DNA from 4 places in the Streptomyces sp. NPDC001415 genome. Region 1 is predicted to be linked to each of the others. Evidence: riboswitches for the same ligand, from Rfam matches in the RefSeq annotation. Region 1 holds a riboswitch; each other region holds the start of a gene.
The links. A riboswitch is a leader RNA that binds a small molecule or an ion and turns the genes downstream of it on or off. The one in region 1 is predicted to bind cobalamin.

Region 1 (2,190 bases):
GGCCGCGGTGCGCATGGCGGAATCCGGCTTCGCCAGTGCCGCCGACGTGGACGCCGGCATGGAGCTGGGCTGCGCCCACCCGATGGGCCCGCTCAAACTCGCCGACCTGATCGGCCTGGACACCGTCGCCTCCATCGCCGAGTCCCTGTACGAAGAGTTCAAGGAACCGCTGTACGCCCCGCCCCCACTGCTGCACCGCATGGTCGAGGCGGGCCTGCTGGGGCGGAAGACGGGCCGGGGGTTCCACACCTACGACCGGGGTTGAGGGGCTCCGGGTGCTGCCGGGCTGAGTGGCCCCGGCAGCCGTGGGCGCGGGGTGGCCTGGGAGGGTCGCCCCGCGTCCGGTCGGTCGGAGTCTGTGTGTGAACTCCGTCCGGATCGGCGTCCGGCGTGCCGCACCTCACCGTGCGGTATGCGCGAACGTGGTTCCCGGGACGCGGGTCGAGCGCATAGGCTGCCCGTGCAGCTGGTTCGCCCCGTCCGCCAGGCGGGATGCGTCGTAAGAGGGAACCCGGTGGGAATCCGGGACTGCCCCGCAGCGGTGAGCGGGAACGACCGCCGTCATACGCACTGGGCCCGGCCGGGTCTGGGAAGCGACGGCCAGTAGATGCCTCGGACAGCATGAGGCGTGCCCGCGAGTCCGAAGACCTGCCACTGCCCGCGTGCGACCGATCGCGCGCGGAGATCCCGGCGACCTCTAGGGCGGGTCGGCGTACGCACCAGCGGCAACGGCCTACACACCGTGGCCCAGGTCCGTCGTCCTTTCGCGCCTTCGTCCCGTTCCGGGGTCCGTTCCACCGAAGAGCTCGCGAAGGAGAGTCTCGTGACCACCAAGTCCGCAGCCGCGGCAGCACGCGCCACCCTGTACGGCTACCCCCGCCAAGGCCCGAACCGGGAACTGAAGAAGGCGATCGAGGGCTATTGGAAGGGCCGTGTCAGCGCCCCCGGACTCCGCCGGACCGCCGCCGAACTGCGGGCGGCCACCTGGCGGCGGCTCGCCGAGACGGGCCTCCACGAGGTGCCGACCGGCGACTTCTCGTACTACGACCACGTCCTCGACACCAGTGTCATGGTGGGCGCCGTCCCCGAACGCCACCGCGGGGCCTTCGCGGCCGACGAGCTGGACGGCTACTTCGCCATGGCGCGCGGCACCCAGGACGTGGCACCCCTTGAGATGACGAAATGGTTCGACACGAACTACCACTATCTGGTGCCGGAGTTGGGGCCGGACACCGCCTTTGCCGCCGACTCCGCCAAGCAGGTCGGCGAGTTGAAGGAGGCCCTCGCGCTCGGGCTCACCGCGCGCCCCGTGCTCGTGGGGCCTGTGACCTATTTGCTGCTCGCCAAACCCGCGCCCGGCGTGGCCGCCGACTTCGAGCCGCTCACCCTGCTCGACCGGCTGCTGCCGGTGTACGCGCGAGTGCTGGCCGATCTGCGGGCGGCCGGAGCCGAGTGGGTACAGCTGGACGAGCCCGCGCTCGTCCAGGACCGCACCCCCGCCGAACTGAACGCCGTCACCCGCGCCTACAGCGAGCTCGGCGCGCTCACCGGTCGCCCGAAGTTGCTCGTCGCCTCGTACTTCGACCGGCTCGGAGAAGCCCTGCCCGTCCTGGCCAAGGCACCGGTCGACGGGCTCGCCCTGGACTTCACCGGCCCCGCGGCCGCCAACCTCGACGACCTCGCCGCGGTCGGCGGGCTGCCCGGCAAGCGGCTCGTCGCGGGGGTCGTGGACGGGCGCAACGTGTGGATCAACGATCTGGAGAGTTCGCTCGCCACCCTGGCCACGCTGCTCGGCCTCGCCGACCGCGTCGACGTGGCCGCCTCCTGCTCACTGCTCCACGTCCCGCTCGACGCGGCCGCCGAACACGGCATCGAGCCGCAGATCGCGCGCTGGCTCGCCTTCGCCCGACAGAAGACGGCGGAGGTCGTCACGCTGGCCCGCGGCCTGTCCCGCGGCACCGGGGCGATCGCGGCCGAACTGGCTGCCAACCGGGCCGACTTGGCCTCCCGCGCCGGTTCGGCCATCACCCGCGACCCGGCCGTACGCGCCCGGACCTCCGCGATCACCGAGGCCGACGCCCGCCGCGCCCAGCCGTATGCCGAACGTGCCGTCGCCCAGCGCGCCCACCTGCGCCTGCCGCCCCTGCCCACGACGACGATCGGCTCGTTCCCGCAGACCGGTGAACTCCG
Region 2 (2,190 bases), on a different contig from region 1:
CCGTCATGGGCGCGGGCATCGGGCGCAAGGGCGGTGTGGTGCGCTGGTCCACCGCGAGCCGGATGGCCGTCGCCTGGGTGCTGACGCTGCCGGCCGCCGGCCTGGTCGGCGCGGGCGCGGAATTCCTCACCAAGCAGGGCACGTGGGGCATCGTCGCCGTCGCGATCCTCCTGATCGCCGGTTCGGGCACCATCTGGAAGCTGTCGCGCCGCCAGCCGGTCGACCACCACAACGTCACCGCCGACGAGATCGGCGAGGCCCCCGCGGCCGAGCCCGCCGGTGTCGTCACCACCGCGATCGCCGCGGTCACCCCGCCGCCGACCGTCGCGGCCGCGGCCGCCGCGGCCACCGACCTCAAGGCCACGATCCAGGCCCCGGCCCCGGTGGCCCCCGCCGATCCGCCCACCCCGGCGACGGTCTGACCCCGGTTCTCCGGCACAGCTAAGGAATCCTCATGCACATCGACTGGGCAGCTCTCGGCTCCGTCTTCGGCGTCAGCCTCGCGGTGACCGTCGGCCTGGTGGGCCTGTTCACCCTCGGCATCGTCGGCCTCACCAAGCGGGAGGCCGCGGCCTCGGGCACCGGCAATGTGGCGATGGCCCGCACCGGTGCGTACGCCTGCTTCGCGGCCTGCGCGGCGGCCGTCGCGTACGGGATCTATCTGATCGTCGCCTGACCCGCCCGCACCACCCGAACCGCCCTTCGGCCCCCGCCGGAGGGCGGTTCCGCGTGGCGTCGCACACTCTCTCGCGCCGCAGGTCAACAGCAAGTTGACGGGTGTTCTCGCAGCGTGGTGGACTGCACCGGCCAGCTACGGCGGCAGAAGAGGAAGCCGGTGCGAATCCGGCGCGGTCCCGCCACTGTCACCGGGGAGAGATCCCCGCGAGCCAGGAACTCTCACCGCCGGTCACGTCGAACCAGGGCGCGGACACCCTGAGTGAGGACATACCGCCATGCGCGCCTGCCCGTTGAGACCTTCCCGCCCTTCCCGCGTCGCCCTGGCGGGCTGACCGCATGCGGGCCGATCGCACCTTCGCCTACGGCGCCACGGCCGGACTCCTCGGCGACCTCCTGCTCGGCGATCCACGCCGCGGGCATCCGGTCGCCGCGTTCGGACGCGCGGCCGGCGCCGTCGAGCGCGCCCTGTGGCGCGACCACCGCGGCTGGGGCGCGCTGCACACGCTCGTGTGCGCGGGCGGCGCCGTGGGCGGCGCGCTCCTGCTCTCCCGTGCCGTACGAGGTCGGCCCGCCGCATCCGTCGCGCTGACCGCCGCCGCCACCTGGACGGTGGTCGGCGGCACGTCGCTGGGCCGCGAGGCCCGGGCCATCGGCGGGGCGCTGGCCGCGGGCGACGTGGAGGTGGCCCGGGAGCGCCTGCCTCACCTGTGCGGGCGCGACCCGCAGTCCCTGGACGCGGACGGCATCGCGCGGGCCGTCGTCGAGTCGGTCGCCGAGAACACTTCGGACGCGGTCGTCGGCGCCCTGGTGTGGGGCGCGCTCGCGGGCGTGCCGGGCCTGGTGGGCTTCCGGGCGGTCAACACGCTGGACGCGATGGTCGGGCACAAGTCGGCCAGGTACCGCAGGTACGGCTGGGCCTCGGCGCGCCTGGACGATGTGGCGGGCTGGCCGGGCGCCCGCCTCACCGCCGTCCTCGCCGCGCTCGCCGGCCCGGACACCAAGGGCGCGGTACGGGCCTGGCGCGCCGATGCGAGCAGGCACCCGAGCCCCAACGCGGGCCCGGTCGAGGCCGCGTTCGCGGGGGCGCTGGGCGTACGGCTCGGGGGCACGCTCTCCTACGCCGGCCGCGTCGAGCACCGGCCGGTCCTGAACGCGTCCGGGCGGGCCGTCGGCGTCACGGACATCGAACGGGCGGTACGGCTCTCGCGCAGGGTGGGCTGGCTGACGCTGGCCGCCTCCGTCGCGACGAGGGCCGCTGTGAGGAAGGGACGTACATGGGTGGCGGGCTGCTGATCGCGGGCACGACCTCGGACGCCGGCAAGAGCGTCGTCACGGCCGGGATCTGCCGCTGGCTGGTGCGCCAGGGCGTCAAGGTCGCGCCCTTCAAGGGCCAGAACATGTCGCTGAACTCGTTCGTCACGCGCGAGGGCGCGGAGATCGGCCGGGCGCAGGCAATGCAGGCGCAGGCGGCGCGCGTGGAGCCGAGTGCGCTCATGAACCCGGTGCTGCTCA
Region 3 (2,190 bases), on a different contig from region 1:
GCCGATGAAGAAGGCCACCGCGATGGACAGGCCGGTGATGGTGAGGTTGTAGTAGACCTTGCGGACCGGGTTCGAGAACGCCCACTGGTAGGCGAAGTTCATGAACGTGCCGTCCAGCGTGTCGAAGAGGCTCATCCCGGCCGCGAACAGCAGCGGCAGGCACAGGATCGCGTACCAGGGCAGTCCGGCGGCGGCGCCCGTGCCGGCCATCACCATCAGGGTGACCTCGGTCGCGGTGTCGAAGCCGAGGCCGAAGAGGAAGCCGAGCGGGAACATCTGGCCGGGCCGGGATATCGACCTGGTGAAGCGGCCCAGGATGCGGTTCATGAAGCCCCGCGAGTCCAGGTGCGCTTCGAGCTCCTTCTCGTCGTACGCACCCGCGCGCATCGCCCGGAACACCTTCAGGATGCCGAACAGGGCCACCAGGTTGAGCGCCGCGATGAGGTAGAGGAAGGAGCCGGAAGCCGTGGTTCCTACCACGCCCATCACCTGGTGGGTGGTGGATTCCTCGTTCATCAGGGTGCCCGCGAGCTGGGCGCCGCCCGCCACCAGCGCCGTGAGGACCACGACCACGCTGGAGTGGCCGAGCGCGAACCAGAAGCCGACGGACACGGGCCGCTTGCCGTCGGCCATCAGCTTGCGGGTGGTGTTGTCGATGGCCGCGATGTGGTCGGCGTCGAAGGCGTGCCGCATGCCGAGGGTGTACGCGGTGATGCCGAGGCCTATGCCGTACGTCTTGGTGCCGACCGCGTAGTGCTCGGGGGCCACCAGGAGGAACAGCACGCCGAAGGCGACGACGTGGAGGGCGGCTATCACCGCGAGCAGGACGGCGGTGCGGACGGTGTCCTCGCGCCGCCAGTGGAAGGACGGCGCGGCGGGGGCGCCCGTCTCGGGGGACGTGCGAACGGGCAGGGTCATGCGGGTCACGCTCCAGCACCTCGTGGATCACTTCGTGAGATGCCGCGGCCGGTCTCCTGGCTGACGGGTGGGTGCCTTGGTCCCGGCCTTCCCGGGCAGGTGGATCCTGGCCAGTGGCGTCGCGAGGGGACTGCGACTCCCCGGAACCCGGGGAACCCGATCACAGTGGCGAGGGCCGCTCCGGTTTCGCACCGGTCTTCCCGAACACCACGGCCAGGCCACCCTAGACGCCGCGGAGTTGCCTGCCCAGCTGCACACCTGTGCAGGTATCGAAGATCACACGGGGCCTCGGGGCGTGGCCCTGCGAGGATGTCCGGCATGCATCTCGTCCCCGCCGAACGCGCAGGCCACCGCACCATCGACGGCCACCGGGTCTGCGACGCCATCGCGGCGATCGGCGACCCGGGCCGGGTGCGGGCCTGGGCCGACCGGTTCTCGCTGCTCGCCGACCCCAACCGGCTTTCGCTGCTGCTCGCCCTGCACCGGGCGGGCCCCCTCGCCGTCTCCGATCTGGCGGTGGCGACGGGCATGCGGGACCCGGCCGTCTCGCAGGCCCTGCGGCTGCTGCGGGCGGCCGGGGCGGTCGCGGGTGAGAAGGAGGGCCGGGTCGTGCGCTACCGGGTGGTCGACGAGGCGACCGCCCGCCTCCTCGACGAGTACGGGGCGGAGTAGGGGGCGGACGTACGGAGTTGGGGCTCCGGCCAGGATTCGCCGGACACCCTGGCGCCGACCGGGGTCACGCCTGCGGCCTCCCGAAGGCGTGACCCGGGCCGTGGTGCGGGGCTCAGCGCCCGTCGTAGATCAGCGCGCGCACCATCCGGCAGGTCGTCTCCGACGGCGGGTGCACTCCGATGAGCGCGGCCACGGTGCGTATCTTCCGGTCGGGCGCCTGCTCCGGCCGGTACACCCCCGTGTCGAGCAGGGCGATGGCCAGGCGCATGGCCTTCAGACGCCGGTTGTGGGACTCGTACCACACGCGCGGACGCCCGGCGGGCAGCGGCACCTTGTGAAGGGGCTGGAGGGACAACTGTTTCGGGGCGTGCGAGGTGAGTACGGCAGCGGTCATGGGCATCCTCCTGGGCAGTCGGGAACCCTCACTTACTGCCTCAATTTTACTGGGGGGCACTGACAATCGGCCCTGGCCAGCCGGGCTTTGGGGGTGGATCGCGGGTACCCTGGCGGCCATGGAGATCTGGATCAACCCGGCCTGTTCGAAGTGCCGCAGCGCGATCGACCTGCTGGACGCGGAGGGCGCCGAGTACACGGTGCGCC
Region 4 (2,190 bases), on a different contig from region 1:
CAGGGGGTACCCCCATCGAGGACGCTCCGGCGCCTTGCGATCGCACGCACCAGACGCCCCGGCCTGATCCGGACGGGGTTCAGACACAGGCTCTGAGAGCCTGCGTCTGAACCCCCGGGCCGCCGGCGCCCGCGGCACATGCGGAAGGGCCCGCCGGATACTTCCCGGCGGGCCCTTCTCACAGCTCGACAGCTCGGCTGCCGAATCGCTCAACTGCCTAGTGCGGTACGGGAGTTGTGTGCTTGACCGCGTTGGTGTCGGCGGCTGCCGGGCGGGGTGCGAGGACCCGGTCCGCCAGGTGGCCGAAGACCAGCCCGAAGGTGGTCCACAGGGTGAGCTGGATGGCGAGCGCCGCGAGGCGGAACTGCCAGAGCAGCGTGGCGGAGAAGTCCTTGGGGACCTCGTTGACGGCCGGAAGGAAGGCGTAGGCCAAGCCGATGACCAGCGCGAAGAACGCGCCGGCGGCGATGGTGGCGTTCCAGTTCCCCAGGCGCGGCGCGAGGCGCTTGCCGAGGATCACGGTGGCGATGGACAGCAGCACGCCGAGCGCCATCATCAGGAAGTACAGCAGGGTGCGTTTGCCGATGGTGTCGGGTTCGCCGACGGACGGCGGGTTCGCCGGGTACTTCAGGAACGGCACCACGTAGACCGCGATCAGTGCGGCCGACGACAGCAGCAGCGCCGTCGCCCGCGGGCCGAAGCGGCCGATCCTGCCGAGCGCGAAGCAGAAGGCGAGCGCCGCGATGCCGCCGAAGGCGACACCGTAGACGAGCACGCCGGTGGCCAGGCCGCCGGTGGACTGCATCGTGCGGCTGACGGCTTCCATGCCGTGTTCGTGGGTGTGGGCGTCCTCGTAGGCGATGGCCGCGTCCACCCGCGGCTCGCCGAGGAAGTACGCGACGGCGAGCGCGAGCAGCCCGGCGGCCAGGCCGGCGAGCATGCCGCGCACGAGGAGGCCCCGTACGGTTGCGGAATTCATGAGGTCGGGTCCGCTGCCGGTCAGTGGCAGGGGAAGCCGAGCAGGTGACGGCCGTCGTGCACCCATTCGTGCACGTTCTCGCCGGAGAGGAGAGAGGTGGCGCCCTGTTCGGCGCCGATGAAGTAGAGCAGGACCAGCATCAGGATGCCGAAGAAGGCCGCCCAGGGGGCGATCGCGCCGATCGGCAGCTTTGCGGGTACGGCGGTGGGCATGCTGGTCGGCTGGGCTACGGACTGCGCCATGGCAGAACCTCCTGGGGGAACTCGCGTCCCATCTTGGTGGTGCACACGACGACGGCTACGGGTCTGACTTGCTCGGCGTTCCCCACTCCCGAGGGAGGTGGATGGTGCTGGGCATACAGTGGCGCGACCGTGCCGGATTCTCACCGGCTTCCGTCCTGCCGTCGTCATCAACGACGAGACGGTAGCGCGAAGCGGAGAACCGGCCAAGGGCGCACGGCGGGGGCGGGGGCGCGCGGACCGGCCGAACGCCCCTGATAACAGGCTGTTTGTGCCGGATTACCGCTGAATGCTGTCGGCTTGTCGAGGAGTGCGATGACCACCCGGGTGATGTTGATCTCGCCTGCGTTCAGCAGGGCGCTGCGGGAGGCGCGTTTCGAGGACGGCGGTCCGCTGGAGGCGTCGGGTCTTGCCCGGGCGAGGTCGGCGGCGGCCGGCCTGCCCGCCGCGGACCGGTCGCTGACCTCGCCGACCGTTCGCTGTCGGGAGACGGCGGAGGCGTTCGGCGGGGAGCCCCGTGTCGTTGCGGAGCTGGCCGGTCTGGACGTGGGCCGCTGGCGGGGCCGAGCCCTGGCCGAGGTGAGCGAGGCCGAGCCGGACGCGGTGGGCGCCTGGCTGACGGACCCGGGTTCGGCCCCGCACGGCGGCGAATCCGTACGGGAGTTGTGCGCGCGGGCGGGGACCTGGCTGGACGGGGCCTTCGCCGAGGGCGGTCGCACGCTCGCGGTGGTGGAGCCCGAGATCGTACGGGCTCTGGTGCTGCGGGCGCTGGGCGCGCCGGAGTCGGCGTTCTGGCGCATCGACGTCGCGCCGCTGACGGCGACGGAGCTGAGCGGCCGGGCGGGGCGCTGGAACGTGGGGGTGGGCCGGCCGCTCTGAGAGCTTGTGTCTGAACCCCGTCCGGACCCGGGCGGGGTTCAGACACAGGCTCTGAGGCGGGTGAGGGTCGCGTTCGGGGGTCAGGCGGCGGCG

Region 2: linked by a shared signal. The riboswitch ahead of ACWC2B_RS05760 (cobalamin biosynthesis protein) and the one ahead of metE (5-methyltetrahydropteroyltriglutamate--homocysteine S-methyltransferase) in region 1 are both predicted to bind cobalamin.
Region 3: linked by a shared signal. The riboswitch ahead of ACWC2B_RS00310 (HoxN/HupN/NixA family nickel/cobalt transporter) and the one ahead of metE (5-methyltetrahydropteroyltriglutamate--homocysteine S-methyltransferase) in region 1 are both predicted to bind cobalamin.
Region 4: linked by a shared signal. The riboswitch ahead of ACWC2B_RS33670 (CbtB domain-containing protein) and the one ahead of metE (5-methyltetrahydropteroyltriglutamate--homocysteine S-methyltransferase) in region 1 are both predicted to bind cobalamin.

The regions. Positions count from the first base shown of each region.
Region 1 is NZ_JBSFIE010000014.1:28,329-30,518, reverse strand. Features, by position in the region: gene ACWC2B_RS20110 (3-hydroxybutyryl-CoA dehydrogenase) at 1-265, shown strand, start outside; cobalamin riboswitch at 450-670, shown strand; gene metE (5-methyltetrahydropteroyltriglutamate--homocysteine S-methyltransferase) at 824-2,190, shown strand, end outside.
Region 2 is NZ_JBSFIE010000003.1:341,273-343,462, reverse strand. Features, by position in the region: gene ACWC2B_RS05770 (anion permease) at 1-422, shown strand, start outside; gene ACWC2B_RS05765 (hypothetical protein) at 455-676, shown strand; cobalamin riboswitch at 778-916, shown strand; gene ACWC2B_RS05760 (cobalamin biosynthesis protein) at 1,015-1,971, shown strand; gene ACWC2B_RS05755 (cobyric acid synthase) at 1,953-2,190, shown strand, end outside.
Region 3 is NZ_JBSFIE010000001.1:69,665-71,854, forward strand. Features, by position in the region: gene ACWC2B_RS00310 (HoxN/HupN/NixA family nickel/cobalt transporter) at 1-918, opposite strand, end outside; cobalamin riboswitch at 948-1,145, opposite strand; gene ACWC2B_RS00315 (ArsR/SmtB family transcription factor) at 1,237-1,590, shown strand; gene ACWC2B_RS00320 (hypothetical protein) at 1,703-1,984, opposite strand; gene ACWC2B_RS00325 (arsenate reductase family protein) at 2,103-2,190, shown strand, end outside.
Region 4 is NZ_JBSFIE010000042.1:2-2,191, forward strand. Features, by position in the region: gene ACWC2B_RS33665 (CbtA family protein) at 218-979, opposite strand; gene ACWC2B_RS33670 (CbtB domain-containing protein) at 1,000-1,221, opposite strand; cobalamin riboswitch at 1,259-1,418, opposite strand; gene ACWC2B_RS33675 (histidine phosphatase family protein) at 1,534-2,097, shown strand; gene ACWC2B_RS33680 (TOBE domain-containing protein) at 2,178-2,190, opposite strand, start outside.